DNA from 3 places in the Paraburkholderia sp. EB58 genome. Region 1 is predicted to be linked to each of the others. Evidence: predicted binding sites of a transcription regulator. Region 1 holds the regulator's gene; each other region holds the start of a gene.
What was found. Region 1 encodes FNR, which switches genes on or off when oxygen is low (the NO sensors DNR and NnrR bind a similar motif). Its sites were predicted from a motif close to TTGATNNNNATCAA; they were not measured.
Positions count from the first base shown of each region.

Region 2: the regulator FNR is predicted to act here: its motif matches at 8,696-8,709, upstream of cyoA (ubiquinol oxidase subunit II).
Region 3: the regulator FNR is predicted to act here: its motif matches at 3,336-3,349, upstream of P3T40_RS43205 (fatty acid desaturase).

Region 1 is NZ_JBNDMQ010000013.1:208,353-218,994, reverse strand. It holds gene P3T40_RS20890 (SMP-30/gluconolactonase/LRE family protein) at 1-287, opposite strand, end outside; gene P3T40_RS20885 (aldehyde dehydrogenase (NADP(+))) at 329-1,909, opposite strand; gene P3T40_RS20880 (dihydrodipicolinate synthase family protein) at 1,953-2,894, opposite strand; gene P3T40_RS20875 (helix-turn-helix transcriptional regulator) at 3,786-4,490, shown strand; gene P3T40_RS20870 (XRE family transcriptional regulator) at 4,474-4,803, opposite strand; gene P3T40_RS20865 (MFS transporter) at 5,002-6,543, opposite strand; gene P3T40_RS20860 (FadR/GntR family transcriptional regulator) at 6,704-7,393, opposite strand; gene P3T40_RS20855 (universal stress protein) at 7,683-8,165, shown strand; gene fnr (fumarate/nitrate reduction transcriptional regulator Fnr) at 8,348-9,097, shown strand; gene P3T40_RS20845 (SUMF1/EgtB/PvdO family nonheme iron enzyme) at 9,232-10,572, shown strand; partial or broken gene P3T40_RS20840 (IS91 family transposase) at 10,577-10,642, opposite strand, start outside.
Region 2 is NZ_JBNDMQ010000004.1:373,093-383,734, forward strand. It holds gene P3T40_RS08880 (beta-galactosidase) at 1-141, opposite strand, end outside; gene P3T40_RS08885 (carbohydrate ABC transporter permease) at 207-1,058, opposite strand; gene P3T40_RS08890 (carbohydrate ABC transporter permease) at 1,068-1,970, opposite strand; gene P3T40_RS08895 (ABC transporter substrate-binding protein) at 2,079-3,320, opposite strand; gene P3T40_RS08900 (LacI family DNA-binding transcriptional regulator) at 3,595-4,623, shown strand; gene cyoD (cytochrome o ubiquinol oxidase subunit IV) at 4,690-5,022, opposite strand; gene cyoC (cytochrome o ubiquinol oxidase subunit III) at 5,023-5,631, opposite strand; gene cyoB (cytochrome o ubiquinol oxidase subunit I) at 5,631-7,622, opposite strand; gene cyoA (ubiquinol oxidase subunit II) at 7,626-8,519, opposite strand; gene P3T40_RS08925 (complex I subunit 4 family protein) at 8,851-10,398, opposite strand.
Region 3 is NZ_JBNDMQ010000065.1:7,624-18,265, forward strand. It holds gene P3T40_RS43190 (sugar phosphate isomerase/epimerase family protein) at 1-517, opposite strand, end outside; gene P3T40_RS43195 (NAD(P)/FAD-dependent oxidoreductase) at 514-1,761, opposite strand; gene P3T40_RS43200 (non-heme iron oxygenase ferredoxin subunit) at 1,758-2,102, opposite strand; gene P3T40_RS43205 (fatty acid desaturase) at 2,145-3,215, opposite strand; gene P3T40_RS43210 (MBL fold metallo-hydrolase) at 3,655-4,539, opposite strand; gene cynS (cyanase) at 4,564-5,013, opposite strand; gene P3T40_RS43220 (ABC transporter ATP-binding protein) at 5,036-5,986, opposite strand; gene ntrB (nitrate ABC transporter permease) at 5,976-6,899, opposite strand; gene P3T40_RS43230 (CmpA/NrtA family ABC transporter substrate-binding protein) at 6,915-8,321, opposite strand; gene P3T40_RS43235 (FAD-dependent oxidoreductase) at 8,349-9,776, opposite strand; gene P3T40_RS43240 (acyl-CoA dehydrogenase family protein) at 9,773-10,642, opposite strand, start outside.

The DNA of each region.
Region 1 (10,642 bases):
CAACTGACGAGCCGCCCTTCACGATCGCGCGTGTGACCGTTCGCGTTGTTCGAAGGCTGGCGAAACGGCGTCACCACGCCGCTTTGCTCATCCCAACGCAGGATGCGGTTGTTCGGGATGTCGCTCCACAGCAGATAGCGCCCATCGCCGAACCACACGGGACCTTCCGACCAACGCGCGCCCTGATACAGGCATTCGACCGAAGCCGACGCCAGCCGTAAATCCTTGAACCGTGGATCGAGGATGCGGACAGCGGGGTCGGGATAGCGTCGGTTCGTCTCGGTCATGCCATGTCCTCTGGTTGCCTGCGCGTGGTCAGGTTACGGTTTTAACCCTGCATCAGCTTACCGTCGCGCAAACGCCAAAGGTTGAGCGGATTGCCGTCGTGCAGCGCTTCGGGCAACAACTCGGCCGGCAGATCCTGATAGCAGACCGGACGCAGGAAGCGCTCGATCGCGGTTGCGCCCACCGACGTGGCGCGTCCATCGGAAGTGGCCGGGAACGGCCCGCCGTGCACCATTGCGTACGACACTTCGACGCCGGTCGGGAAACCGTTCGCGAGAATTCGGCCCACCTTGCGCTCGAGTGTCGGCAGCAGTTGCCGCGCCAGCGCATAGTCGTCCGCTTCGAGCTGCAGCGTCGCGGTCAGTTGGCCTTCGAGATGCTCGGCCACCTTAAGCATTTCGCCGATGTCCGCGCAGGTGACGATCAGCGAACTCGGCCCGAAGATTTCGTCCTCAAGCTGCGCCGAGGCAAGGAATTGCGCTGCCGAGGTCTCGAACAACACCGGCAATGCTGCACACGTCGCGTCCGTGGACGCGCCTTGCGCCACGCTTTGCACACCGTTGTTCGCGACGCGTCGTGCAACGCCGTCCTTGTAGGCTGCAGCGATACCTGCCGTCAGCATCGTCTGCTCGCCCTTGCTGGCGAGTGCCTTCGCTGCCGCGTCGATAAAGCCGCGCGTATGCGGGCCCTCAAGTACCAGCACCAGACCCGGATTCGTACAGAACTGGCCAACGCCGAGCGTGACCGAGTCGATCAGAGCGCTCGCCAGCGCTTCAGCGCGCTTTGCCAATGCACCCGGGAACACGAAGAACGGATTGACGCTGCTCATTTCGGCGAACACGGGAATCGGTTCGCGACGCTTCGAGGCGATCTCGACCAGCGCGAGGCCACCGCGGCGCGAGCCGGTAAAGCCCACCGACTTGATAGCAGGATGCTTGACCAGCGCTTCGCCGATTTCGTTACCCGCACCGACCACGAGCGAGAACACGCCTTCGGGCAGACCGCTGTCGGCGACTGCCTTCTGGATCGCCCGGCCCACCAGCTCGGACGTGCCGAGATGCGCCGGATGCGCCTTGACGACCACCGGGCAGCCCGCCGCCAGTGCGGAGGCCGTATCGCCGCCCGCGACGGAAAACGCCAGCGGGAAATTACTGGCGCCGAACACCGCGACCGGTCCAACCGGAATCTTCTGCAGACGCAGATCCGAACGCGGCAAAGGCTTGCGTTCCGGCAACGCGGAATCGAGCGTGGCGGTCAGCCAGCGGCCTTCGCGAACCAGCGATGCAAACAGCTTGAGCTGACCGACCGTGCGGCCGCGCTCGCCTTCGAGACGCGCCTTCGGCAGCGCCGATTCAATGTGCGCGCGCTCGATCAGCGCATCGCCGAGTGCGAGGATATTCTCGGCAATCGCTTCGAGAAAACGCGCCCGCGTCTCGAGCGAGACGTGACGGTAGGCGTCGAAGGCCTGGGCCGCGAGTTCGCAGGCGCGCTCGACGTCCGCTGCGCCGCCCGCGCCAAATGCGGGTTCGATTTCCGTGTTACGCGCCGGGTCAAACGCGCGCAGCGTGCCCTGAGTTCCGCGCACTGCGGAAGCTCCGAGCAACATGTCTCCGGTGATCTGCATCATGTATTCCTTTTAGCCTTTTAGCTTTTGAACCGCTGGATCTTTAGCGCGCCGCGGAAGCCTGCGCAAACTGGCCTTCGAATGCCAGCAGCGCCTGCGTCGCCTGATCGATACCCGCATGATCCTCCTGTGGGCTCGAGCTCAGCAGCGGCAGCATCGGACCCATGTCGGCGATCTTCGAGAACGTGACTGCATCGTGCAGCACGCGAATCAGCGAAATCTCGTCCCGCAAGGTTTCGAGCGGCATGAAAGCGTCGTAAATGCCTTGCGCCTCTTCCATGCGGCCGGCCTTGACAGCATGCAACAACGCCGTCACCGCGTGCGAGGCGATGCAGCCCGAGCCCGTCGTCCAGGCAGCGAGGCCGAAATCGCGCACGTGCACCAGTGCCGGACGCTCACCCATGCCGGACACCACCTTCGCAGCCGGCACGCTTTGCAGCAGGCGGCGCAGATAGTCGTCCTTGGCAGGGTTGTCGCGCACGATAGCGTATTTCACGGCAATGAGTGTGCCGCGCTCCACCAGACGTGCCAGCGTGTCGACGTCCACATAGTTTTCGCTCTTGATGTAGAGCGTGAGCGGGATGCCCGCTGCGTCGACGATGCGGGTCAGGCCTGCTTCCACGCCTTCGGACGTGGTAAATCCGGCGAGCGGCAGCACCATGGCTGTGCGGTAGGAGGTCTGCGCGAGGATGCGCGCCTGATCGAGCATCTTGCCGTAGTCCGGGCCGATGGCCGGAATCACCCGCGTGTCCGGGCCTGCGCTCTCTGCGAGCAGATCGAGCAGCTCGCGGTATTCGCTGACGGCAACGTGATACAGGTTGGCATTGCCGCCGTACAGCAAGGTGCGCACGCCGCCTGCCTCGATGTGCTGGATCAGCTTGCGGTTTTCGGCGGCGTCGAGCGAGTAATCGGCGCGGCGGGCCAGCGGCGGCACAGCCATGACGGTGGCGGCGAACTCGCTATCGAGGATGGGAGAAGTTTTCATGGCACCTCAAGACAGTATTGAAGAATTGATGCCAAGGTAGCATCCAGCCCGCAATGTTGTCAAACAACATTTGAAAAGCATTCGGATCACATCTTCCGCAGACGGTGACTCGTCAGGCAAAAGAAATCTTATAGTTCCTTACAGCTTGGGCGTTGCACGACCGATGCGGGAGATTTTTCCGGACCGCACAGGCCTCGAAATTTCGTATGACAACATTTTTGCCGGAGGGGCATGTAGCCGCAGGAGGTCGTTCGGGAGCGGAGGCGCCCTATCCGATGATACGGACACTCCGTCGTCAAAGTGCGACAAATAAAACGGCCCAGGTAAAACATTCCTAATCGTATATTAACGGTCAATTTGACCGCATTGAACGGCGCTCTATTTCCCCAAACCCTGTTTCTATCGGGATCACGCAATTGGTTCAGCGAACGATTTGAACCGCGCTGTACATTTGAGCCAAAACATTCGGTTTTTATTGTTAGAAAAACGTCGGGACTTTTATTGCCGTCAGTCGATCTTTGAAACTATGATACCGATCGGTTCAAATATCCGTCGCCAAAATTGTTAAATCGGTTGGGGAAATCGTTTTCAGATGGATTTGATTTAACAATTGTGAGGCGCTGCGCGCCGCGGGCCGTAAGGTCTTACAACTGGCCACCGGCCCAGGCAAATTTTTTGTCGACCAGAGATCTTTAGATTTCTATAGACTGCGCGATGAGAATCCGAGTAGCCGGATTAGAAGAGATTGACTTTGCGTTTTGAACCGTTGAGTAATAAACGGTGATAAATTGCTGCCCAATACCCATGCCGGTCGCGAGTTCGCGCCGACGAAACCCGCGGCCGGGCTGCTGCGATTGAGAGAACGAAGTGTCGCTACATTTTATCGAGCAAATGTCGCCACTGGTGGACGCCCCAGACGAAACGACGTGGTTCAACGCGCTCACCGCGATCGCCGGCACCTGGGGGTTTGATCGGGTTCTAATTGCGATGCTGCCGCGGCCGGGCATGCGCCTTGAAGATGCTTATGTTCGCAGCACGTATTCGCAAGCGTGGCAGCGCAGTTATGAAGAGCAGGGTTTCGTACATATCGATCCTGTCGTCACTCATTGCCTGACCCGCTCGGCGCCACTGATCTGGTCGCCGGAACTGTTTGCCACCCGGCAACAGCGGGCGCTCTACGAGCTTGCCTGCGCGACGGGGCTGCGCTCGGGCCTGTCATTGCCGATCCACGGCCCGAATCAGGAAGCCGGCATGCTGTGTTTCGCCAATAACTTCAATACGAACGACGCGTTCTGGACACATATCGACGGCGTGCTGCCCAATCTCGCCCTGCTGCGCGATGTGGTGATCGACACCAGCAGCCGCCATGTCCATACGCATGCGAAGACGGTGATGCCGCAGTTGACGCCGCGCGAGCGTGAATGCCTGAACTGGACCGCGCGCGGCAAATCCACCTGGGAGATTTCACATATTCTCAGTTGCTCGGAAGCCGCAGTGAACTTCCACGTGAAGAATATCAGAGCGAAATTCGGAGTGAACTCAAGGCGCGCGGCAGCCGTGATTGCCGCGCAGCTCGGCCTTATTGACCCGGGTTAAGCAAGGCGGCAGCGTCGCGGCTATAAATCACCCGTTCAGCACGGCCCAAATCGCCGTCAGAAACCGTCTTCAGGAAGTAGAGCCCCAGCAGGATTGAAACCGGCGGCGGAATTTCTGCGCCGGATTCGAAGCGACTGCCGCGCGATTGCGTCACGCCAAAGCGTGCCCAGAAACGCCGCTGGCTTTCCTTTTTCATTTTGCGGTAAGCAATGATCAGATGGCGGTCAACCGTGGATGGCGTCTCTTCAGCGGTGTCGACCGTACGGTTTTGAATCGTGACAGGTGCTTTCCAATGATTTTCGAGTAATTCCATGGCGAGTTTCTCAGGTGGATTGGCCGTTATTTGTATGAATTTTGCGGGACCCTGAAAGACCACACACCTATCCAGGTAGGTAGGTGCAAAACCGACCCAACGTGCATAGGGCTCTTTACGCGTTTTTTATTGCCTGCGATTCGTTCGGCAGAGGCGAAAAAGATTCAGGAGCGCCGTACGGCGCACCCTGAAAAGCGATTAATGCGCTGCTGGCGTGCCGCTGTTGCTGCCGCTGCTGCGCTTAAAGGTGATATGCGAGATCCGGCGCACCACGAAAGCCGCCATCAGCGCGGCGGCGCCGGTGAGCACCACTCCGATATGGATGGACTGAACCAGCACCCGGCGCGCCGCTTCCACGAGCGCAGGTCCAGCCAACCCCGCGTGCGCCAGCTCGCCCAGTAAGGTACCGCGCAGGCTCGGGTCGATCAGGATCCGCGGGTCAGCCAGTTTGGGCAGCCACGTGGAGGCGATCGGTTCGCCGAGCACCTGCAACGACTCGGCGACACCTGCCTCGTAGCGCCGGTTGATAATCGTGGCGACGATACTGGTGCCCAGCATGCCGCCCACCATTCGCGTGGACTGCAACAGCGCGGTGGTAATGCCGAAGCGCTCGCGGCCCGAAATCTCCTGGCCGAAGACGTTCAGGTTGTTGAGAATGAAGCCAAGCCCGATCCCGACCGCGCCCATGGCCAGTTCAAGGTAAAGATGCGGCGTGGCCGGCGTCGCCAGCGCAATGCCGGCCGAGGCGATCACCAGCAGCATGAAGCCGATTGACAGGATCAGCGTCGGCTTCGGCATGTGAATCACAATCCGCGTGTTGATCACGCTGCCTAGCGCGATGCAGGCGGCGATAGGCGTGGCGAGCAGACCCGCCTGCTGCGGAGTCAGGCCAAAACCGCCCTGCAACAGCAGCGGCGCGAAGAAAATCAGCGAAAACATGACAAAGCCGGACAGCAGCGACAGCGTGAACAGCGTGACGAGTTGGGGATCCCTGAACAGATCGAGCGGGATGATTGGATGCGAGGCGCTGCGCTCGCAGATTAGCAGCGCAGCGGCGCCGAGCACGACCAGTGCCGCCAGCACCAGATTGCCCGTGGTGAGGCCCGACTTCGGCACCGCTTCGATAAACGTCTGCAAGCCGCCAAGCACCAGCGCGACCAGCACCGCGCCGGTCCAGTCGATGCGCACCTGGCCGCTGACCGCACGCCGGTAATTGGGCAGATGCGCCCAGATGAAATACAGCGCAAACACACCAACCGGCAGGTTGACGAGGAAGGTGGAGCGCCAGCCGAACTGCTGGCTCAGCCAGCCGCCGAGCGACGGCCCCGCCGCTGTGCCGATCCCGTAAGCCGCCGCCATGATCACCTGCCAGCGCACCCGGGCGCGGGCATCGGGGAACAGATCGGGAATCGCGGCGAAGGCGGTGCCCACCATCATTCCGCCGCCAACGCCTTGCAGACCGCGCGCCACCACCAGAAACGGCATGCTGGGCGCCACGCCGCACAGAACCGAGGCGACCGTGAAGACGATCACCGCGGCAATCACGAAACGCTTGCGTCCGAAATAGTCGCCCAGCCGGCCAAACACCGGCACCGTCACCACCGACGCCAGCAGGTACGCACTCGCGATCCACGCGTAGTACTCGAAACCGCGCAACTCGGAAACGATCGACGGCAAGGCGGTGCTGACCACGGTCTGATCGAGCGCGACCAGCATGTTGACAAGGGCGATGCCGAGCATCGCCAGCAGCGCATCACGGAAAGGCAGAGGGCGGGGAGAAGTCACTTCGGGACAACGCGGCTTAACGCGTGCAAGAGGGCGTGAAAAAGCCAGACACGAGGCCGGGCTGATTGAAACAAAACGGGCCGCGTTCGACGCGGCCCGGCAAGACGGGGAGAACTCAGGAACCGAACATCCGTTCGAGCGCGTTTTCGAGGTGCGCCCGCATCGCATCGCCGGCCGCGGGACCATCCTTGCGGCGGATCGCTTCGAGTACGGCCAGATGCTCGGCCTGCACCAGCCGCTGCCGCTCGACCGTCTTCACCAGCGACAGGTTGCGAGACAGATTCATGCTGAACACGATCTGCTCTTCGATGAAGGACATCACGGTAATGAAAAACGGGTTCTTCGACGCCCGCGCGACCGCGAGGTGAAACGAGAAGTCGTCCTTCGCGCCGATCCCCTGGGTTTCGACGATGCGCTCCAGTTCGTCCCACGCGTGCTGGATCGCGGCGATGTCTTCCGCCTCGGCCTTCTCCGCAGCAAGCTCGGCCGCCCCGGCTTCGGTGACGATGCGGAATTCGTAGCAGCGGCGGATATCGGAGAGTGTCTCGAGCGGCGCGAAGCGGCGCACATCCGGATCGGGCCGGCGAGCGACCGTGGTGCCCGAACCGTGACGCGTGACGATGATGCCGTCCGCGCGCAGCCGGGCCAGCGCTTCACGCACGGTAGGCCGCGAGGTTTCGAAACGTTCAGCGAGCGCGTGCTCGGTAGGCAGGCGCTCACCTTCCTTGTACTCGCCTTCGAGTATGCGGTTCAGGATGTCGCCGTAGATCTTGTCGGGCAAGCCCGTCGATTTGCGCTCGTTCATCATTGATGAAAGGGTTTGCTTGTCAGAATAGACCACGATTGTAAGGCAAACAGTGCGTGCTGCCTGCTCAAAAATTAGCCAAATGGCCCGAACGACGCCCGCAAAAGCCTGCTGGGCGGCGCGGAGACTATATGACCCTACTCGCAGAAATTTGACAAGTGTTTGATTTACATCCTGACAAAACTGCACATACTTCGGCCATCATTTAAGCTGGAATCGGCAATAAGCCGCCATTGGAGAACAGCATCAGGCGCAGCCGGCCACGAACCCTTCCAACGCGGAGTCCAACATGTACAAACGTATCCTCGTAGCGGTCGACGGCAGCAATACCTCCCGCCGCGCATTTGAATCGGCCCTGAACCTGGCCCGTTCGATGGGCGCGGTGCTCCAACCTTTCTATGTCGTGGATAACGCCCCGATGTACTTCGAGGCGCCGGGCTATGACCCGTCCATCCTGCGCAACCGGATGATCGAGCAGGGCAAGGAACTGGGCGCCGAGTTCAACCAGGCCATGCGTGAGCGCGGCGTCACCGGTGAAGTGACGGTCGGCGAAGCATCCTCGATCGACGATATCTCCACCGTCGTATTGAAAGCCGCCACCGCGTTCAACGCCGATCTGCTCGTGATGGGCACACACGGACGCCGCGGCGTCCAGCGGCTCTTTCTTGGCAGCGTCGCGGAGCGCTGCGTGCGGCAAGCAGCGTTGCCGGTACTGCTGATTCCATCGGCTGCCGGACAGGAGCCCGACGCTCGGGCGGACGCTGCCGCCTAAGCGAGGTAAACCAGGCGCCATAGTGTGACCTGGCGCCCGGCGTTCCCTGGGCGCGACGTAACATCACGGCCGCGTGATCTCGCTCAAACAGGGGAAACCCTTTTCACGCGTCATTTTGTCGCGAAACAGCGCATACCCATGGTGGGACAATGGGTTTGTTTCCTTACAGACGGCCGTACACCATGCTTACGCCCACCCCGGTAGCCCGCCCTTCCTCCCGCCGCGTTTCTCCCCGCCCTGCCGCCCGCAGCGCCGCGCGCTGTTCCAGCTGCGCGATGCGGCAACTGTGTATGCCTCAAGGCCTCTCCTCTGAAGAGCTGCCAAAGCTCGAAGCGCTGATCTGTAGCGCGCGTCCGGTGCAGCGCGGCGAGTCGCTTTACCGCTCCGGGGACGCGTTCGACAATCTGTATGCCGTGCGTTCCGGCTCCCTGAAGACCACCATGGCGCACCGCGACGGCCGCGAACAGGTGACCGGCCTGCGCCTCGCGGGCGAGGCGCTCGGCCTCGACGGCATTAGCGACGACAAGCACGCCTGCAGCGCGACGGCGCTCGAGGACAGCACCGTCTGCATCGTCCCGTATGTCGCGCTCAAGCATCTGTGCCGCGAAGTCGGCTCCATGCAGGAGCGTCTGCACAAGTTGATGGGCGAGCAGATCGTCCGCGAGGCGGCGCAGATGATGGTGCTCGGCTCGCTGTCCGCGGACGAACGGGTCGCCGCGTTCCTGCTCGACGTGTCGGAGCGCAACGCGCAACGCGGCTATTCGTCGGCGGAATTCAACCTGCGCATGACGCGTGAAGACATGGGCAGCTATCTGGGCATGACGCTCGAAACGGTCAGCCGCACGCTGTCAAGATTTCAAAAGCGCGGCCTGATCGACACGCAAGGCAAGTTCATCCGTATCGTCGATATCGAAGGCCTGCGGCAGGTGTAGTCGCCTGCCGCTGCGGGCTTAACAGATGGCGCGGCCAAGGCTGCCGCGCCCGTCTGGCGGTGCGTCTGCCTGGCACGTCTTCTGCGACTCAGGTACAGTCTTCAAACTGTCCCCCATCCAGGAGACCCGGCGATATGAATCGCGACCCCGCCCCGCATCATCCGCTAGTCCAGCGCCTGATCGACGCGCGTCACATTACTGACGCCCTCTTCTCCATCGTCAAACCCGAGTACCTGTACGAACGGCCGATCCGCGAGCGCCATCGGATCGTGTTTTATATCGGGCATCTCGAAGCGTTCGACCGCAACCTGTTCGACGAGCGGTTGTGCTCGCTGCCCGCCTTCGATGCGTCGCTCGACACCCTGTTCGCGTTCGGCATCGATCCGGTCGACGGCGGACTGCCGACCGACGTGCCAGGCGATTGGCCATCACTGGAAGCCATACGGGCGTATGGCCAGCAAGCGCGAGCGCAGATCGACCGTGAGCTTGCGGCATTGAACGTCGAAGGGCAACCTCAAGGGAATGGCGCGCAGACCGGCTCGACCGAGCAACTGCTGAACGTCGCCATTGAACATCGGCTGATGCACGCCGAAACCCTAGCTTACATGTTGCACCAGTTGCCGCTCGTGCAGAAGATTGCTGGACGCGGTGCGGGCCAGGATCAGCGCTCCAGCTACCACGAAGCAGCGCGTACCGATCGAGTCAGCGCGCCTGATCACGCGCCGATGGTCGCGGTGCCGGCAGGTTCGACGACGCTCGGCATGACGCGCGAAAGCGGCCGGTTCGGCTGGGACAACGAGTTCGGTGAATTGCGCGTCGACGTGCCGGCTTTCGAAATTGATCGCTACATGGTGACCAACGGTGCGTACCTCGAATTCGTGATGGCCGGCGGCTACCGCCAGCGGGCGTGGTGGAAAGACAAGGACTGGGTCTGGAAGGAGAACGAGCAGATCACGCACCCGGCCGGCTGGTCGCAACGCGCCGACGACGGCGAATGGCTGCTACGGACCATGTTCGAAGAAATCCCGTTGCCGCTCGATTGGCCCGTCTATGTCAGCCATGCCGAAGCGAGCGCCTATGCCCGCTGGGCCGGTAAAGCCTTGCCGACCGAAGCGCAGTGGCAACGCGCGACCCACGGCGCGCCACACGCGGCGTCAGGTAATTTCGATTTTCGTGGATGGGATCCGCAGGCCGTTGACGCGCATCCCGACAACGTCAGCACGTTCGGCGTGGAAGGCCAGTTCGGCAATGGCTGGGAATGGACGTCCACGTTATTCGACGCGTTGCCAGGGTTCGAGCCGTTTCCGTTCTATCTGGGGTATTCGGCGAACTTCTTCGATGGGCAGCATTACGTGCTGAAGGGCGGGTCGGCAAGAACCGCACAATGCATGTTGAGACCGGAGTTTCGCAACTGGTTTCAGCCGCATTATCAGTATGTGTATGCGGGGTTTCGGTGTGTGCGGGGTGACGAATAAAGCATAAGTGCGGATGATGCGTCAGTGCCGAGCCCCAGAGCCCCACGTATGCAGCACAAGCGCCGCGCCA
Region 2 (10,642 bases), on a different contig from region 1:
GCCCGGTTCGGGCTCCATCCGGCTCCACGCGAATTCGCCGATGCGCACGCGGCTGATGCCCAGTTCCGCCATCCGGCGCGCATCGCTGTCCCATTGATGCTGCGGCCATTGTTCGGGGTAATAGCAAACTCCTAGATGCATGGTGCTCCCGCTAGACGTTGTGATCGTGGTGAGCGCTGCGGTCGCAGCGATCGCGGCCCGCGCCGCTATCCCTTGGTCGCGCCGAACGTGAGTCCGGTCACAAAGTGCTTCTGCATGGCAAAGAACATCGCGACCGAAGGCAGCGCGGCCAGCACCGACCCCGCGGAAACGAGATTCCACGAGGTCGTCCATTGCCCTTTAAGCGCCGCGACGCCCACGGTGATAGGCGCCGCGTCATCGCCTTGTGTGAGACACAGCGCCCAGAAATAGTCGTTCCAGACGAACGTGAAGACGAGGATGCCGAGTGCGGCAAGCGCCGGCCGCACGAGCGGCAATACGATGCGCGTGTAGACCGCCCACTCGCTCGCGCCTTCTACGCGTGCCGCCTCGATCAGTTCGTACGGTAAGGCGCGGATGAAGTTACGCAGGAACAGCGTGCAGAAACCGGTCTGAAAAGCGGTGTGAAACAGCACCAGCCCTAACACGGTGTTGTACAGGCCGAGAGTCAGCGTCAGTTGCCGAACCGGAATCATCAGGATCTGCACCGGCACGAAGTTGCCCGCCACGAAGATAGCGAGCAGCAGCAGATTGCCGCGAAAGCGATAGTTCGCCAGCGCGTGTCCCGCCATCGAGGCCAGAAAGATCGACACCGCCACTGAAGGCACCGTGATAAGGATGCTGTTCCAGAAGTAATGGAGCATCGGCGTTTGCGTGAGTGCCGTGCCATAGTTTTCGGCCAGCGCGAAGTGTTCGGGCCAACCCCAGTAATTGCCGGCCGAGAGTTCGTCGCTGGAGCGTATCGACGTCACCAGCACCGCGAGCAAGGGCAACAGCCAAAGCAGCAACGCGCACGGTAGCGAGAGCTTGTAGAGCAGGCGGCTGCCGGGACGCCAGCGGGCAACAGGCATCGGATACATGTCGGCTCCTCAGGATTCGCTGCGCACGAGACGCCGCAATTGCCACACGATGAAGATCAGCATGATCATGAACAGCACAACCGCAATCGCAGCGGAATAACCCTCGCGGTAGTACTTGATCGCCTGGTCGTACATGAAATAGGCGAGCACCGTCGAACTGTCGAATGGGCCGCCTCCGCTCATCACCGAAATCAGATCGAAGCTGCGCAGCGCGCCAATCACCGTCAGCACGACGGCCATGAACGTGGCGGGCCGCAGTTGCGGCAGGATCACGTGCCATAGCAGCTTGAGGCCTTCGGCGCCCTCCATGCGGGCCGCTTCGATCACCTCGCTGTTGATGCCGGTGAGCCCCGTTAGGTAGAGAATCATGCAGAACGGAATCTGCGGCCACAGCGCGGCGAAAATGATGCCGTAGGTCACGTAGCGCGGATCGCCAAGCACCGGCACGCCGTGTCCGACGACCAGCTTCAGCAAGCCGAAGGTCGGATCGTAGAACCAGCCGAACACTAGCCCGACCACAACGCCCGGCAGCACGAACGGCGCAAAGAACAGCGATTTCACGAGCCGGATACCGCGCACGTTCTGGTTCAGATAGAGCGCGAGCGCCAGACCGCAGGGCGGCGCGAGCAGAAACAGCACAAGCCAGATGACGTTGTTCTTCAGCGCCGTGTAGAACGTGTCGGAGTGCAGCAGTTCGCGGTAGTTGTCGAGTCCCGCGAAAACCCGCGGCGTCATGCCGTCCCAGTTATAGAAGCTCAGCACGATGCTGCTGATTATTGGGTAGATCACGTAGATCGCAAACAGCAGGCCGCCCGGCAACAGGAACAGCAACGCCGCGCGATTGCGCCGACGGCTCAGCGGCGCAGGCGCCCTGCGCCGTGTGCGGCTGACGGGCACGGCTTTGTCGGACATGGTGGTGGACACGTTCAGGTTCCTCGTCCAGATGCAGATTGCCGGGTTACGGCGCATTCGCTGCTCAGACACGCTGCGCAATACGCCACAACCCGGGCATGCCTTCGCCTACTTCTTGTAGATCCGTTGGCGGAACTGTTCGAGGTGGTTCAGGATCGCATCGATCTGGTTAGGATCGCTATAGAACTGCTGCATTCCCTTCATACCCTCGTCGGCCATTTCCTTGGTCATGTCGCGGTCGTAGAACTGCGCCACACCACCGGGCGTGCTCGAGAGGATCTGGAAGCCGATCTTCGAGATCGGGTCCTGCGGCTCAGGCGCCTGGTTGTTCGACGGCAACTGCCCCCAGCCCTTCGCCAGTTCACCGTTGATCTGCGGTTGCGCCATGAAGGCAAGCAGACGGTGCGCATCCTTCTTGTTGGTGGCCTTCGCGGGAATCATCAGGATGTTGACCGGACCGTCTTCGGCCATCGGCACGGCCGAGTCGATCACCGGGAAGCGGAAGTAGCCCATCTTGTCGCGGGTTGCAGCCGGTAGGCCTGCCGAGAAGAACGTGCCCATCAGCATCATCGCGGCCTGACCGTTGACGAGCAGCGGGCTCACCGAATCGACGTCATACGAGAGCGCGTTGTCGACGAAGTACTTATCGTCGATCAGCGTCTTCCACGTCGCGTAGACCTTGCGAACGCGCGGGTCGGTGTAGGCGATGTCGCCCGCCATCAGTTGCTCGTGAAACGCGTAGCCGTTGATGCGCAGGTCCAGATAGTCGAACCAGGCCGCGAGTGTCCATGAGTCCTTGGCCGGCACGGCGATCGGTGCAATGCCCGCCGCCTTCAGCTTCTTGCAGTCGGCGAGAAACTCGTCCCATGTCTTGGGTTCGTCCGTAATGCCCGCTTTCTCGAACAGGTCCTTGCGGTAAAAGAATCCGTACGAGTCGTAGCCGAGCGGCGCGGCGTATTGCTTGCCGGCGTATGTTGACGGAGGTTTGACCGCGGCGTAGGTCTGGTTCCAGCCGTCCTTCTGCCAGTCGGCGCTCAGGTCGTCGAGCAGGCCGCGCTTGGCGAAATAAGCCATGCGCTCGCCGTTGTGCCAGCTCAGCACGTCAGGCGGATCGGTCGCGAGCCAGCCGGACATCTGCACCTTGTAGGCCTCCTCACCGACATAGGTCACTTTCAGGTCGACATCCCGATTGGCCTTCTCGAACTGATCGAACGCGCTTTGCCACACCGCGCGCTGATTGCCGCGTGCGGATACCGTGACCCTCAGCGTCGCGGCGTCGGCGTAGGTTGCGGCCGTCATCGCGAGACACGCGATACCCGCCAGCAAAAACTTCCCAGCTTTGAACTTCATGGTTGTCTCCAATATTCAATTTATGGTGGCTTGTAGTGGCTCGCGGTGGCCATTCCCGGGCCGGGGGTCGTGAAATTTAAGCGCTTAAATTTTTCGACGGCAAAATGGCTGTTTGAATTAACATGTCTTCCTCCTGTGCCTGAACATGAAATTAGCCGAGCTGTTCTGGACACGCAACCCTTACAACAGCGTCTCAATATATGGGCGAAACATTAGAAAAGCGGCCATACCCTATGGCTCACCGCTCGTTTACCCTCGCTGCGATGCGTCATTCATGGTGACACTCGCCGAAGTCGCGCAGCGCGCGCAGGTCACCGCGGCCACTGTTTCCAATGTATTACGCAATCCTCAGAAGGTGAAGCCGACCACCGTGGAACGCGTCATGGCCGCCGTGCGCGAACTCGGTTATCGCCCTAACCTCACGGCGCGGGCACTGGCCGAGGGGCGCACATCCACGCTCGCCTTGATGCTCTCGAATATCTCGAACCCGTTTTATCCTGAGTTCGTGCTGGAAGCTGAAACCGCTGCGCGGCGGCGTGGCTATTTCCTGCTGGTCTGCAACACGGACGACAACCCGGCGATTGCGCGCGCCTACCTCGACAAGATCGCCGGCACGCTCGCCGCCGGTGTGATTGTGATGAACACCGACGTCAGCGCGGGCGAACTCGCCGATATTGCGCAGCGCGGCTCGGCGCTTGTGCTGTGTATGTGGGAGAGCGCTCAGGCGACGCGCGCGCTGCCCTGCGTCACGGTCGACTACACACACGCGGGCGGTCTCGCCGCCGCGCATCTGTACGAACTTGGTCATCGCCGGATTGGCGCGCTGCTGGGGGAAGGGTCCGGTGGACCGCAATCGACGCGCCTTCGTGGCTTCGTCGAGGCGTTGGCTGCCCGAGGTGTCGCCGCGGACGCAGTGAAGGTCCACGCTTGCCGCGATTCGATCGAGGCGGGCTACGAGGCGGCCCGCGCGCTGCTCAATGAGCAGCCTAAACTGACGGCGCTGTTCGCGACCAACGACCTGATGGCGATTGGTGCGATCCAGGCGACGACGGATATCGGCAAGCGTGTGCCGCAGGATCTTTCGGTGATCGGGCTGACCAATATCCATCTCGCGCATCAGTTTCGTCCCGCGCTCACCACGGTCGGTTTTCCGACCGCCGCGATCGCGTCGATTGCGGTCGCGCTGACGATCGATCGTATCGAAGGCATCAAGCCCAAGCGCGACGCGTACAAGGTGCCGCTTTCGGAACTGGTGATTCGCGACACAACAGCGCCAGCGCCGAAGGCGCCGCGCCGCAAGTAACGACACTAGCTTAGAATGCAGAACGGCCCCTCCTGGAGGGGCCGTTCTGCATACATCTAACGCTGCTTAACGCGACATCATGTTCATGCTGACGTTATGCATGATCCACAACGAGCCAACGATCAGAATGACGGCGGTGAGCACGGTAAAGCCGAACGCCATGACGTTCCACCGTTGTGCCGACGAGGTGTTCATATGCAGGAAGAACACCAGGTGCACGATGATCTGCACAAACGCCAGGCCGGCGATTGCCAGCACCGCGCTTTGGCCGGTCAACGAACCGGTCATGATGATGCCGAATGCCGCAGCAGTCAGCAGAACGGACAGGATGAAGCCAGCCGTGTAGCTACCGAAGCTGCCGTGGCTCTCACCCGAGTGAGCGGTATGTCCGTGGTCCATTTAGATCACACTCGTAAGGTAGACAAAGGTAAAGACACCGATCCAGACGATGTCCAGAAAGTGCCAGAAGAGGCTCAGGCACGTCAGGCGCGTCAGGTCGCGCTCGCTCAGCTGAGGACTGCGGATCACCTGAACGCCCAGCACGATCATCCACAGCAAGCCGAACGTCACGTGCAAACCGTGCGTGCCGACCAGCGTGAAGAACGACGACCAGAACGCGCTGCGGTCCGGACCCGCGCCCACCGAGATCAGGTGCGCAAATTCGCGCAGTTCGAGCACGAGGAACGACGCGCCGAGCAGGAACGTCACTACGAGCCAGCCGAGCAGCATGCCCTTCTTGCCCTTGTGCGCACCGATCATGGCGAAGCCGTAGGTGATCGAGCTCAGCAGCAGTGCCGCCGTTTCCAGCGCGACGCCCGGAATCTCAAACATGTCCTTGGCGGTCGGGCCACCGGCGAACTGGTGGCTCATCACTGCAAAAACTGCAAACAGCGAAGCAAAGATGATGCAGTCGGTCATCAGGTACAGCCAGAAACCGAACACCGATTGCGACGGCACGTGATCCGCGTCGTGATGGACGTCGTGCCCTAAAGTAGTCGTCTGTGACATTAATCCACCTCTGCCAATTCAAGCGCCTTACCTGCGCTACGTCCTTCTTCGATCTGACGAACCGTCTCGGCGGGAATGTAATAGCCGTGGTCGTCGCTGAAGCTATGGACGATAACCGTACCAATCGCCCCGACGATGCCGATGATCGCGAGCCACCAGATGTGCCAGATTGCGGCGAAGCCGAGCACCAGGCTGAACGTGGCGATGATGAGGCCAGCGCTCGTGTTCGACGGCATGTGAATGTCGCGGTACACCAGCTTGGTCTTGTCGACCTTCGCGCGCTGCTTCATATCGGTGAACGCATCCAGCTCATGCACCGTCGGCACGAGCGCGAAGTTGTAGACCGGCGGCGGCGACGTGGTCGACCATTCCAGCGTACGGCCATCCCACGGATCGCCCGAGACGTCGCGGTTACCCGGCAGATTACGGTCGCGAATGCTGACGTAGATCTGCAGCAGTTGACACGCAATACCGATAGCGACCAGGACTGCACCCACTTCAGCCAGCAGCAGCCACGGATGCCATTGCGGGTTGTCGTAGTGATTCAGACGGCGCGTCATGCCCATGAAACCGAGCACGTAAAGCGGTGTGAACGCGACCCAGAAGCCAACCTGCCAGAACCAGAATGCGGCCTTGCCGAGCTTTTCGTTCAGCTTGAAACCGAACGCCTTCGGGAACCAGTAGTTGAAACCAGCCAGATAACCGAACAGCACCCCGCCGATGATCACGTTGTGGAAGTGAGCAATCAGGAACAGGCTGTTGTGCAGCACGAAGTCCGCGCCCGGAATCGCCATCATCACGCCGGTCATGCCGCCGATCGTGAAGGTGACCATGAAGCCGAGCGTCCACAGCACCGGCGTCGAGAACTCGAGGCGGCCCTTGTAGATCGTGAACAGCCAGTTGAAGACTTTCACGCCAGTCGGAATCGCAATGATCATGGTCGCGATGCCGAAGAAGGCATTCACGTCTGCGCCCGAACCCATCGTAAAGAAGTGGTGCAGCCACACGAGGAACGACAGCACCATGATCGCGCAGGTCGCATAGACCATGGTCTTGTAGCCGAACAGCGGCTTCTTCGCATACGTCGCGATGACTTCCGAGAAGATACCGAACGCCGGCAGGATCAGGATGTACACCTCCGGATGGCCCCACGCCCAGATCAGGTTCAGATACAGCATGGCGTTGCCGCCACCTTCATTCGTGAAGAAGTGCATGCCGAGGTAACGATCGAGGCCGAGCAGGGCCAGCGTGACCGTCAGAATCGGGAATGCAGCCATGATCAGCACGTTCGTGCACAGTGCCGTCCACGTGAACACCGGCATCTTCATGAACGTCATGCCAGGCGCGCGCATCTTGACGATCGTGACGAAGAAGTTGATCCCGGTCAGCAAGGTACCAATACCGGAGAGCTGCAAACTCCAGATGTAGTAATCTACTCCCACACCCGGACTGAATTTCAGCTCCGACAGCGGCGGATAAGCCAGCCAACCGGTCTGCGCAAATTCACCGATCACGAGCGAAACGTTGATCAGGATCACGCTGACTGCCGTCATCCAGAACGACAGCGAGTTCAGGAACGGGTATGCCACGTCACGTGCGCCGATCTGCAGCGGCACGATCAGGTTCATCAGGCCCACCATGAACACCATCGCCATGAAGAAAATCATGATGACGCCGTGCGCGGAGAAGATCTGATCGTAGTGATGCGGCGGCAGATAACCAGGGTTGTGATACGCGATTGCCAATTGCGTGCGCATCATGATTGCGTCGGCGAAGCCGCGCAGCAGCATGATCATCGCAACGACGATGTACATGACGCCGAGGCGCTTGTGGTCGACCGACGTCAGCCACTCGCTCCACAAGTAGCGCCACTTGCCGAGATACGTCACGGTGCCTAACACCGCCACCGCCGCGATGCCCATCATCGCAGCGGCCATCATAATAATCGGCTCGTGGTACGGAATCGAGTCGAGGGTTAATTTACCAAACATGCTTTACCCCTTGGCCTTACAGTTGCTGGCGTCTTTCAGATCCATGACGTTGCCGTTGTTATAGCGGGCGATGATGTTGTGAAAGAGCTTCGGATCGACCGACGAGAAGTAGGTGACCGGCGCTTTCTCACCCGGCTGCGACACGACGTTGTAGCGGTTCATGTCGAGGCTGTCCGACGAGGCGCGCACTTTCGCGACCCATGCGTTGAAATCTGCGGGCGACTCGGCAAGCGCACGGAACTTCATGTCCGAGAAGCCCTTGCCGCTGAAGTTGGCCGATTCGCCTGCGTAGTCGCCGGCTTCGTCAGCAATCAGATGCAGCTTCGTCTGCATGCCTGCCATCGCGTAGATCTGGCCGCCGAGCTGCGGGATGAAGAACGAGTTCATCACCGAGTCCGACGTGATATTGAAGTTCACCGGCGTGCCCACGGGAATCGCGAGCTGGTTGACCGAAGCGATGCCGAGGTCGGGGTAGATGAACAGCCACTTCCAGTCGAGTGCGACCACTTCGACGTTGATCGGCTTCACGCTCGATTCGAGCGGACGGTACGGATCGAGCTCATGCGTGCTCTTCCAGGTCAGCACACCGAGGAACAGAATGATCAGCGTGGGGATGGTCCACACCGCGATCTCAATGCCCGTGGAATGCGACCAGTTAGGACGGTACTCGGCGCTCTTGTTAGATGCGCGATAGCGCCACGCGAACAGCAGCGTCAGCGCAATGACCGGAATCACGACGATGAGCATGGCCCATGTCGAAGTGGCAATGAGGTCACGCTCCGCGACGCCCACGCTGCCTTTGGGGTCCAGGATATCCAGGTTGCTACAACCTGAGAGCAGCGTTACCAGCCCAATGGCGACGGAACTCATCGCCCCCCGTAGAGTCTTTTCTTTCATATCGATTGCCTGCTCTTTACGTCTTCAATGAACATCATCCGACCGCTCTCCATTAGTAAGCGGTCGCATGGTAAAGCGTCGTTAACTTGTTATAAAGAACTATTTTTGCAACGATCTCTTGCGAGTCGCAAATCGTGCGACACGTTGCCGCACAATTCTGTGCACATGACCGGTGCTTGCTTTACATCAAGAGATAAAACGACTGCTAACGCTACGGACCGCGAGCCTGTAACGACCGTACATCCAGAGGGCTGCGCACACTTCGGTAAAACAAAAGCGAGCGCGCCGTATCCCCTTCGGAAGACACGGCGCTGCTAAACAATCAGTGCAATCAGCCCGGTGCGTGTGTTGCGTTTACCGCAGCGCGGGCTTGCAAACGTTCGCCGTTTTCGACCGAGGCGGCCTCGACCGGTTGCGGCGTGCGGTTGGTCTGCGCGAGCAGGCTGGTCGACGACGGATTGATGGCATCCGTGAACGGCTTTGGATAGATACCAATGCCCAGCACCAATACCGCCATGGCACCCAGCAGCACGAACTCACGCTTGCTCACGTCACTTAGTTTCGCGACTCGCACATTGGCGATCGCACCGAAGATGACGCGCTTGTACATCCACAGCGTGTAGCACGCGCTCAAAATCAGCGTCAGCGCCGCGAGTGCACCGATCCAGAAGTTGAAACCGACCGCGCCCATCAGGACCATGAACTCGCCGACAAAGCCAGCGGTGCCGGGCAAGCCAACATTCGCCATCGAGAACAGCATCACGAAGACCGCGAACTTGGGCATTGTGTTGGCCACGCCGCCGTAGGCGTCGATCGAGCCGGTTTGCGTGCGATCGTGCAGCATGCCCGTGCACAATAGCAAGGCGCCGGACACCAGACCGTACGAGATCATCTGCATGATCGCGCCTTCCTGGCCCAGCGGATTGAAGATGAACAAGCCCAGCGTGACGAGGCCCATGTGCGACACGGACGAATACGCGAGCAGCCTGCGGATGTCGGTCTGCACGAGTGCCAGCAGGCTCGAATAGATCACGGCCACGAGCGACAGCGTGATCATCGCCGGCGCAAAGAAGTGGCTCGCTTGCGGGGTGATAGGCAGCGCGAAGCGCAGCAGGCCATAGCCGCCGATCTTCAGCATGCCGAGCATCACGGCTGCGCCGGTCGGTCCGTCAAGGTGGACGTCAGGCAGCCAGGTGTGCACCGGCCACATGGGCACCTTCACGGAGAAGGCGGCGAGGAAGCCGAGGAAAACCAGCATCTGCGGCACGAAACCGAGTTGGGCCGAGCGCCAGATTTCGAGGTCGAAGCTGTGAGTCTGTGCATACAGATACAGCATCGAGATCAGCATCATCAGCGAGCCGATCAGCGAGAAAAAGAAGAACTTGACCGCCGCGTACGAGCGGTTCTTGTTGCCCCACGTCCCGATCAACAGGTATAGCGGAATCAGTGTCGCTTCGAAGAACACGAAGAACAGCATGCCGTCTTGCGAGCTGAACACGCCTTGCATGAAGCCCGACAGCATCAGGAACGCGCCGAAATACTGTGCGCTGCGCAGCTTGATGGATTCCCATCCCGCCACCACGATGACGACGGTCGTCAGCGCGGTCAGGACGATCAGCCACAGTGAGATCCCGTCTACGCCAAGATGCCATGCGATGTCGAACGACGGCAACCACTTGACGTTCTCGACAAACTGCATGGCCGGCACGCCGTTCTGGAAACCCGCGACCAGCGGAATGACAGGCAGGAGTCCGGCGATTGCACCGATAAGTGCGAGCCAGCGAGCGCGGCCGGGCGAACCGGAACCCGCTCGCAGAACGATGATGCCCGCCACGATGGGGACCCAGATCAGGAGGCTTAGAAGCGGTGGGGATTGCATTTGTTCTTTAAAGGGCTGAAGCAGGAAAACGTCCGGATCAAGGCCGTCAAACTGAAAGCATTGAAATACACATTACGGTCTGATTGCGCCGATTAGGCGCATCACTCGATTCGGGGGCCAGGTCAACGCGTCCCAATGTCGCACACGCGTCAAGGGTTAACGAGGATAACCCGAAATTAAGATTTTTGCAGCGCCGCAAACAGATGTTAAGTAATTAGTGCAGTACTCGGCAGACTCTATTGCA
Region 3 (10,642 bases), on a different contig from region 1:
TTTCATCGGAGACGGGCCACGCGAACTCGCGCCCGACGAGGTAGTGCGAGATGTCGCCCAGAAGCTTGAGATCAGGGCGCTCGTCGAGCAGATCGAGCGTGAAGTGCAGATCGGTCGTCATCCTGTCACGGTGCGTTTCGATGTACACGGGAAAATCGACCTGTTCCGCGAGCCGAGTCCAGCCGTCGATCAGCGTCAGGCAGTCGGAGATGCGGCGCGGCCGCACGTCAGGCTGCAGATCGATATGGTGAACCCCGAATTCGGTGGCGAGTTCAAGCACCGGTTGCAGATCGTCGACCGTGCGCGGAAAGCACTGCGCTTCCGCGTGAAGACCGGTGGCGGCGAGCAGACTGGAGAGATCACGGACTTCTTCGCGCGTCGCGTAACCCACACTCACGCCGTCGAAGCCGGCCCGCGCAATCATCTCGATGTTCTTTTCGAGCGTGCGCTCGCGGCCGTCGGTGCGACGTCGTTCCATCGCCCACATCGACTGGTATATTTCCAGGCGCTGACTCATAACGCCTCCACAGCAAGTAGCGGTTTGAGCTTGACGTTGCGGTCCGCAAGCAGCGCGGGATCGATGTTGGCACGTCTGGCAATCAGTTCCTGGGCGATGCGCACGTCGCGCGCAATCTCGCTTACATGGCCAACGCCACTGGCGCCCACCAGCACGCCGTCACGGTCGAGCCCGAAGAAGATACGCGACGCTTTGCCCACCTCGCGCACAGTAGTCGTCACAGCAAAGGCCGGCATGCCTGCGATCTGGATCGTCATGTCGTACTGATCGGACCAGAACCATGGGACTTCCGAATACGTCTCACCGCGGTCGAGCATGTTGCGCGCGACGATGCGCGCGTGATCCTCGGCATTCTTCCAGCACTCGAGGCGGATTCGCCGGCGGAACAGCCGATGTGGAAACGAACATACGTCGCCGGCCGCAAAGATGTATGGGTCATTGGTGCGCAGCGTGTCGTCGACCGCGATACCATCCGCAACGTCGATGCCCGCGGCCTCCGCAAGTTCGGTGCGCGGCTTGACGCCGATGCCTGCGATCACGCAATCGCACGCGAGCGTACTGCCGTGGGACAGCTTGATGCCGCTCACACGTTGCTCGCCGAGAATCCGCTCCACCTGAACCGCAAAGCGGATATCGACGCCCATCTGCCGATGACGTGCGACCAGATAACCGGCAACGACTTCTGGCACGGCGCGCATCAACGCACGAGCGGCAGTCTCGATCACCACCACTTCGCAGCCGCGCGCCACGGCCGTCGCGGCGATCTCGAGTCCGATGAACCCTGCCCCGACAATCGCAATCCGGCGACCGGATTGCAGTTCATCAACGATCTGCCCGGCGTCGGCGACCGTGCGCAGGCAATGCACCCCCGCGAGCATCGATCCCGGCACCGCGAGCTTGCGCGGCGCGGCGCCAGTGGCGATTAGCAGACGGTGATACGGAATCGCCATGCCGCCCTTCACCACGACATGCCGTGCGGCGCGGTCGATGAGCTCAACGGCGGCATCGATACGCAGATCGATCCGTTGCTCGCTATAAAACGCTTCATCATAAAGCGCGCATTGCGCTGTGGACTTCTCGCCGAGCAATACCGCTTTGGAAAGCGGTGGCCGGTCGTAGGGGGCGACGCATTCATTGCCGAGCAGCGTGACGCCGCCATCCCAGCCGTTGTCGCGCAGGGCGTGCGCGGCGCGCGCGCCGCTTTGACCGGCGCCGATGATGACCATCGTAGGGCGGATTCTCATGATGCGTCCTGACCGGGAACGCCGAGCAGCACCTGACCGTTTTCTACGCGTACCGGATGAGTTTTCAACTGCACGCACACGGGCGGGCTCTTCGGCTTGCCGCTTGGGATGTCGAAGCGCCCCTGATGCAGCGGACATTCGATCTCGCGATTGACGACGAAACCATCGGCGAGATGCGCGCGTTCATGCGTACACCAGCCGTCCGACGCGAAGAAGCCGCCGTCAATGCGATATACCGCGTAGCTCGCGCCCTCATGATCGAAGCGAATCACGTCTTCTTCATCAATGTCATCGGTCGCGCAGGCGACGACCCACCTCAAGCTGCTGGTTTCGATGGCCACGGCAGTCTCCGTTCTATCTGATGTTTTCTTCAGGCTGTCTTTTCACACGTTAGGCTGTGCCGCAAAGCTGCCCTGCCCCGTGCGCCTGACCGGCAATGTGCGCTCGATCACGTGCTGCGGATCGGAGCGCTGTTTCCACAGCGCCGGCAGCATCTCCCGATAGGTGGCATAGAGGCTCGGATAGGCGGCAGGCAACTGATCCTTGATGGCCTCGTGCAGACGCGGCAGTGCGTGAAACGGCACCATCGGCAACAGATGATGCTCAAGGTGGTAGTTCATGTTGAGGTACAGAAAACGGAACACCGGGTTCATGTAGACGGTGCGTGTGTTCAACCGATGATCCTTCACGTTGACGGCGAGGCCGGCGTGTTGCGTAAGGCCGAGCAACTGATGGAGCCAGCCGCCGTAGAACCGCGGCGTCCATACGAACATCAGCGGCAGGAAACTGCGCATCGCGACCGCCAAAGCAATCGTGCAGATGACAACCGCCAGGTAGATGCGGCACGACCAGATCATCTTGGGCTTTTCAGAGGCGGGCAGGAAAGCATCGGTCGCGGCATCGACACGGCCGAACGCATGGCGCACGATCTTGCCGACTTCAAGCGTGCAACCCATGAGGCCGAAGAAATCAATCACGATGGGCCAGACCTTCGTCGGGCGGGCGACCTGGATCTCCGGATCGCGGCTTTGGAAATAGGTGTGCGTGTGATGGCGCGCGTGGCTCCAGCGCCACCAGTAGCCTTCGCGAATCGTCATGAACGAAGACAGGTGATAGAAGAAGTCGTTGGCCCCACGGCTCTTGAACGGCGTGCCGTGCGCGAGCTCGTGCCAGCGGGCATCACTTGACGAATAGATCGTGCCGTAGACGAAAAACGCGGGCACCGCCCACCACGTGCCCCATGTCATTGCCGCGACCACGCCGGACGCGATCAGCAGCACGAGCCACAGGCCGAAGTTGCGCCATCCTTCAGCGTCGCTGCGCTTCATGAGTTCCTTGAGCACGGCGCGCGGAATGGCAGGCTGATACCACTGCTGGCTGAGGGTGTCGTCGAAAGCCTTGTCATCAAAGCCGGGCGTGGGTGTACCGCCGGCGACGCCAGAAGTCGCGGACATGAGATGTCTCCTGCTGGATGTTGAAGTTCTGCGAGCCTTGCTCCGGAACCGCTGGACGGTCAGGCCTCTCGTTGAAACCAAGATAGTTGATGCGAACCGCTTGTTCAGCCGGAAAAATGATGGATTCCCATCAAGCGCCGCGCTAAGCCGCGCTGGGCAAGGCACTTGAAATAGAAAATAAATTCTACGGTGACAGGCTATGCAACTATTTTTGCAGTTCAGCGGTGAGATCCCGGGGACTTGTTTCCAGAGTGACCGCGTAAGTTTTTAGGCGACTCCGCTCCGGCACGCGACCGAACGTTAAGCCGGTGAGTGACATAGTCCAAATACCCGCATCCACGAATGGACTATGGCCGTCTGCAATCGCGCAATGGGCCCCACTTGTTGGTGGCCGGTGGTAGCGCGTATTCGGGGTTCCGTTTTCATGTCTAACTCTCGGTCAGATTGCGTTGAGGGGAATCTTGAGATACGACACTCCGTTATCTTCCGGATCGGGCATATGTCCGGCGCGCATGTTGACCTGCACTGACGGCAGCATCAGCACCGGCATGTTGAGTGTCGCGTCGCGCGCGGTGCGCATCGCAACGAAGGCCTCCTCGTCGATACCGTTGCGCACATGGACGTTGTGTTCGCGCTCCTCGGCTACCGTGCTGACAAACTGCAAAGGCCGCCCACCGGGCTGGTAGTCGTGGCACATGTATAGCTTCGTGTCCGCCGGCAGGCTCAACACCCTGTTGATCGACCGGTAGAGCGTACGGGCGTCTCCGCCGGGAAAGTCGCAGCGCGCGGTGCCGTAGTCGGGCATGAACAGGGTGTCGCCGACAAAGGCCGCGCTCTCGTCGCCGTCGCTGACCACATAGGTCATGCACGCCGGCGTATGTCCCGGCGTATGGATCGCGCGCGCCTGCAACGCCCCGATGGCGAATGTTTCGCCGTCGGAGAGCAGGTGATCGAACTGGCTGCCATCGTGCGCCAATTGCGAGCCGGCGTTGAACAGCTTGCCGAACACGTCTTGTACGCGCGTCACGTGCGCGCCGATCGCAATCTTTCCACCGAGCCGTTCCTTCAGGTAGGGCGCGGCGGACAGATGGTCGGCATGCACGTGGGTTTCGAGAAGCCACTGGACCTTCGCACCAAGCTCATGAACGCGAGCTATGAGCCTCTCGGCTGCCGTCGTGCCGGTACGGCCTGACTTCGGGTCATAGTCGAGCACACTGTCGATCAGTGCACAGTCGCCCGTTCGAACATCCAGCAAAAGGTAGCTGACCGTCCAGGTGGCGGGGTCGAAGAAGCCTTCGATCAGCATGAGGCTCGCGGTATTCATATTGAGGCCAAGGAAAAAACGCGGTTAATACGTTTTGTACGGCAGGAACTTGCCGGATAGCAGCACCTTGACGCGGTCGCCTTTCGGATCGGCCTCACGCTGGATATCCATCGAGAAATCGATCGCGCTCATGATGCCGTCGCCGAACTCTTCGTGAATCAGTTCCTTGATCGTGGTGCCATACACGCTGACGATTTCGTACCAGCGGTAGATCAGCGGATCGGTCGGCACCGCGGTCTCGAGCGATCCCTTGTACGGCACGATCTGCAGCCACGCGACGGCCTCGTCCGGCAGCCCGAAAATCTCGCCGGCAATCTCGGCCTGCTGCTTGCTGAAGGTCATCTGGCCGAGGCACGCGGCCGTTGTCCATTCCTTGCTCTGGCCGATCTTCCCGGCAACCTCACTCCACTTCAGGCCCTTCGCGACCTTGGCGGAAACGATCATCTGCGTTACTTCATTGCGGCTGGAAATCATGGTTGGTTCCTTGGGTAAGAGATCAGGCAATCGCCTTGAGATTCGGTCCGGCAGCCCGTGCAACTGCGACCGGCGCGGCTGCGCCGTCATCGAGCCCGGGATAAACAAGCCGCGTTGCGGCGGCGGCCACGCGCCCGGTATCGGGCCGGTCGCCGTGGGTGGCGCTCAGTTCTTTCGAACGTCGCACCAGAAAATCGACCAGATAATTGCGGATCCGGTAAAACTGCGGGTCGTGATGCATGGTCTCGCGCTGACGGTTAGCCGGCAGCGTGTTGACCACGATCTCGGCAATCCGGGCGCGCGGCCCGTTGCTCATCAGCATGATCTTGTTCGACAGCAGAATCGCTTCGTCGACGTCATGCGTGATCATGAACACGGTCTGCTGCGTCGCGGTGCAGATTTTCAGCAGCTCATCCTGGATCACGCCGCGCGTCAACGCGTCGAGGGCGCCGAACGGCTCGTCGAGCAGCAGCATGCGCGGCTCGATCGCAAACGCCCGTGCAATGCCAACGCGCTGCTTCATCCCGCCCGACAACTCCGACGGCTTCTTCTTTTCGGCGCCCTTCAGCCCGACCATTTCGATAAAGCGTGCACCGTGCGCGGCGATCCGCTCGCGTGTCCAATCCGGATAGCGCGAGCGCACCGCAAACGCGATGTTGCCTTCCACGGTCATCCACGGCAGCAGCGCATGGTTCTGGAATACCACGCCACGATCGAGACCTGGTCCGGAAATCTCGCGGTTGCGCACGATCACGTGCCCCTCGCTGGGCCGCTCGAGACCGGCCAACACGTTCAGGATGGTGCTCTTGCCGCAGCCGGAATGGCCGATTACGCAGATGAATTCGCCCTGCTCGATCGTGAAGCTGACGTTTTCGAATACCGGCGGCAAGTCGTCCCGATAGCGCTTGATCAGCCCTTCGACGCTGACGAAACTCGTGGCGCCGGACGTCTGGGAGTTCGACTTAGTTGACATAGGTCACCCTGCGCTGAAGTTGGGCGAACAGCAGGTCGAGCGTCATACCGACCAGACCGATGAGCAATACCGAGAACAATACGTTCGCCAGCGACAGGTTGTTCCATTCGTTCCACAGGAAGTAGCCGATGCCGGTGCCGCCGACCAGCATTTCGGCCGCGACGATTACAAGCCACGCGATGCCCATCGAAATCCGCATACCGGTGACGATGGTGGGCGCCGCTGCGGGCAGCACGACCCACAGCGCGCTGCGCAATGGCGGCACTTCAAGCGTGCGCGCCACGTTGAGCCAGTCGCGCCGCACCCCGGCGACGCCGAACGCGGTATTGACGAGCATGGGCCACACCGAGCAGATGAAGATCACGAACACCGCCGAGGCCGACGAACTCTTGATCGTGTACAAGGCGATCGGCATCCAGGCGAGCGGCGAAATTGGCTTCAGCACCTGCACGAACGGATTGAAGGCGAGGAACGTAAGCCGCGACATGCCAATCACAAAACCGAGCGGCACCGCAACCAGCAGCGCAATCGCGTAACCGGCCGCGACCCGCACCAGCGAATAGCCGAGCTGGATGCCAACGCCCTTGTCGTTCGGTCCGTTGTCGTGGAACGGATGCGCGAGCTGGCGTGCGGCCTCGTGAGCGAACTCGGCGGGCGATGGGAAGCCGGTGACCTTCCTTGAATCCGCCGCAGCGCCGTCCGCACCCGGATCGGGCGCCTTGCCCATCAGCACCGCGTACTCGGCAGCTTCGGCGGCCTCGGCACTCGTGGCTTTCGCCGCCGTCGTCGCAGCTGTCGCGACTGGCGTCTTCGGGAGCGTCGCGGCCTGCCAGATGGCCAGCAACAGCGCGAGCAATGCAAGCGAGCATAGCGCCGCCTTGCTTCTCAACGTGAATCGTCGAATTGCAGTCATTCAGTTTTCCTGCGTTCAGGCGCGTTTGATGGCAAAGCCATTGAGGTAAGCGTCGGGTCGGATCGGGTCGAAAGCGCGTCCCATCACCGTAATCGGCCGTTCGCCGCCGTTGGCCGCAATATCCGGTGGCGTCTCGCCGATCTGCTTCATCGCGTTGGACGCGTCGGTCAGCAGGAATATCTGCTGCGCGAGTGAACGGTAGTCGACGCCGCCCTTCAGATAACCCCACCGCTTCATCTGCGTCATCATCCATGTCGCCATCGAATACCACGGTAGCGGCTGAAAATCGATCCGGTCTGCGACGCGGTGCACGTGACCAATGCCGTCCGCATAGGTGCCCGTCAGCACCTGCCGGATCACCAGCTCAGGCTGATTCAGATAGGCAGGCGTTGCAATCATTTTCGACAGCTCGGCGCGATTCGCAGAATCGCTCGCATAGGCGGCTGCGCGCAGATTCGCACGCAGCAGCGCGGCGAACGCGTTCGGGTTCTGCCGCACGAATGCGTCGGGCACACTGAACGAGCAGCAGGGGTGCCCCGCCCAGATGTCCTTCGACAGAATATGAATGAAGCCAACCTCGTCGAATACCGCGCGCTGGTTGAACGGATCGGGTCCCAGAAATCCGTCGATGTTGCCCGCACGCAGGTTGGCGATCATCTCCGCGGGCGGCGTCACGCGCAGTTGCACATCGCGATCCGGATCGAGGCCATGCTCCGCGAGGTAGTAGCGCAGCAGAAAGCTGTGCATCGAATAGTCGAACGGAATCGCGAAGCGGAAACCTTTCCAGTTGCGCGGGTCGCGATTGTCCTTGTGTTTGAGCGCTAGCACGATGGCCTGGCCGTTCACGTTCTGGATCGTCGCGACGCGCGTCGGCGTGGGTTGCGAACCGACGCCAAGCGAAATCGCGAGCGGCATCGGCGCGAGCATGTGCGATGCGTCGAGTTCGCGATTCAGCATCCGGTCGCGCACCAGCGCCCAGCCGCTCAACTTGTTCAGCGTGACGTTCAGCCCCTCCTCTTTGTAGAAGCCGAGCGGCTCCGCGGCGATCAGCGGTGTGGCGCAGGTGATCGGCAGAAAGCCGACGTTGAGGTCGCGCTTTTCGGGCTGCGGGGCTTTCGTTTCTGCGAACGCCTGCTGGAGCGACGCGATCGGCAGCACGCTGTACACGGCGGCGATGGCCGTGCTCTTGCCGACCGCACGGATAAAGGCACGCCGCATCGCGTTGCGCGGAAAGAGTGCCCGTACCGCCGCGGCTTCGATGGCGTCGCACCACGCGGCTTCACCGTCCGTGCTGCCTCCTTCATGCGCGTCGTGCGCGCCGCCCGTCATGGCGGCGTGGTGCGCGGCTGCGTCGGCATGGCGGCCACATGAGCAGCCGCCCAGCGTGCTGCCGGGGTCGAACGGTTGATAGCGATTACCCATGTGGTGTCCGATGCGTGAGGGTGGGGTTCAGGCCGCGAGCTCGACGCGCCGGCTGCCGACTGTCAACGACGAAACGATGTCGCCATCACGGTACTGCGCCATCGCGAGGTGTCCGTCGTCTTCTTCGACGATTTGCCAGTCCAGCTCGCGCGAAGGCAGCCCGCGCACGACGATCGGCGTCGAGCGGGTCTTCACGCGGATCACGGGCGACTGGTGGCGATAGCCTGCATGTTCGCAGCCGGTCACCGTGTGCGCGATCGCTTCGGCCTGCGCGACAATCGGGTCGATGAAGCGGCACGGCTCGCCGGCGAAGCTGATGCAGTCGCCGAGCGCGTAGATATCCGCCACGCTGGTCTGCAACGTGCGGCTGTCTACGACGATGCCGCGCTCGAATTCGAGTCCTGCCATTCTGGCGAGCCGCCCTTCGGTGGCGAGCCCGGCTGCGCACAGCACGAGATCGGCGGCAATCCGCTCGCCGTGCTGCGTCGTGATCACCTTTTCGCTTCGAGCGGCGCTGGCACCGGCGGCATCGCCGCTTGCCGTCGTCGCGTCACTCGTCCGCTGCGTGGCGCACGCGTCGATCCCACGCCGCTCCTCGACGCTCACGCTGCGGCCGGGCAGAAAGCGGATGCCGAGCCGCGTCCAGCCGGCGAGCAGGCGGCGCGAGGCCGGTGCCGGCAACAACGTCGCGAGGGGCCTGTCGCTCACATCCAGCACGGTGACCGTATGCCCCGCCCGTGCCAGGTCCTCCGCCAGTTCGCAGCCGATCAGACCCGCGCCGATCACCGCCACGCGCGCCGGCCCCGCCGTCAGCCCGCGCTGCATGCGGCTCCACATCGACAGATCGTTGACGCGCCAGCACAGGTCGCGCGGCAAGCCGGACGGCACCACGGGCCGCGCCCCCTGGGCGAGAATCAGTTGCCGGTAACGGAGCGTGCCCGCCGTCGTGCGCAGCTGATGCAGCGCCGGCGACAACCCGACCGCGTAGGTATGGGCGACCAGCCGTACGCCAAGGCGTGTTGCGGCGGCCGGGCCGGTCTCGAATACGAGCCGCTCCGGTGTACGTTTCTCGCTCAGCGAAACCGACAGTTCCGGCTTCCGGTAACGGTCCGCCGAGCAGGCGCTCACCAGCGTGATCGGTATGTCCGGATCCAGCGCCCGAACTGCTTCTACTGCGGCCCAACCCGCCGTGCCGCCGCCGACCACGATCACCCCAGGCGTGCGCGAAGGCGCACCTTGCGCCGGCGCGCACGCCGCTGCGCCGGCCACAACCGGCTCGTAGAGCACGAAATCCGCTTTTGTCACCCCGCATAGCGGGCACTCCCAGTCATCGGGGATCGCGTCGAAGCGTGTACCGGCCGCGATGCCGCTATCGGGGTCCCCCAGTTCTTCGTCATAGATCACGCCGCACGCGCGGCAGATGTACTTCTTCCAGTCGGCAATCAGGACGCTCATGCTGGAAGCTCCTCGGCGGAAAGACGGGCCATTTCCCAACGCAGATGCTTGATGGCAGGTGTCACGATCGCCACGAAGTGCGACTCGCGAATCCGCCGCTGCGGCGCTGCGCTCATCAAGTAGCCGCGCGCGCCCTGATGCAGCAGCGACGCCTGCGCCGCACGCAACGCGAGCTCCGCGCCGCGCGTGCGCAGATCGAGCACTTCCAGCAGATAGTCGGTGCTGCCGTCGTAGGCGGTGCGCGCGAGTCGCTGCGTTGCGCTCACCGCTTCGTTGAGTTCGGCCGTCAGTTCGTCTGGCCGGTCGTGCAGGAAGCGGTTGACGTGACCGAGTACCGGCTCGACTTCGAGACACGAATCGATACCGCCTTGTGCGACGCCCAACGCCATGCCGACCTGCAGCAGGATGAAGGCCGCCTTGATCCGCGCGACGAATGGCCGCGCCGGATCGGCAATCAGCTCGGCTTCGCCGACGAAATAGTTTGTGAGCTTGACGCCCCACGTGCTGGTGCCTTCCATGCCGGAGAACACCGGGCAGTGGCGCAACTCGACGCGCTCGTCGCAGTTCAGCAAGAACATCACCTCGTGCGATATCGACCCGTCACCGCGATGCACTGCGGCGATCGCACCGCAATACTGGCCGAGGCCGATATGACTGACCCACGGCAGCGTGCCGTTGATCAGATAGCCGCCAGGCGTTGGCGTGGCGCGAAACATCATCGGCTCGATCCCTGAGAACGCTTTCATCGGGTTCGACAGCGCGGTGCCGCCGAACGTCTGGCCGCGGGCATGCGCGTCGAGCCGCGCGCCGCCCAGATACGGGTTACCGGACTGCTCCATGTACAACCCGCAGACATCGTGGGCCCA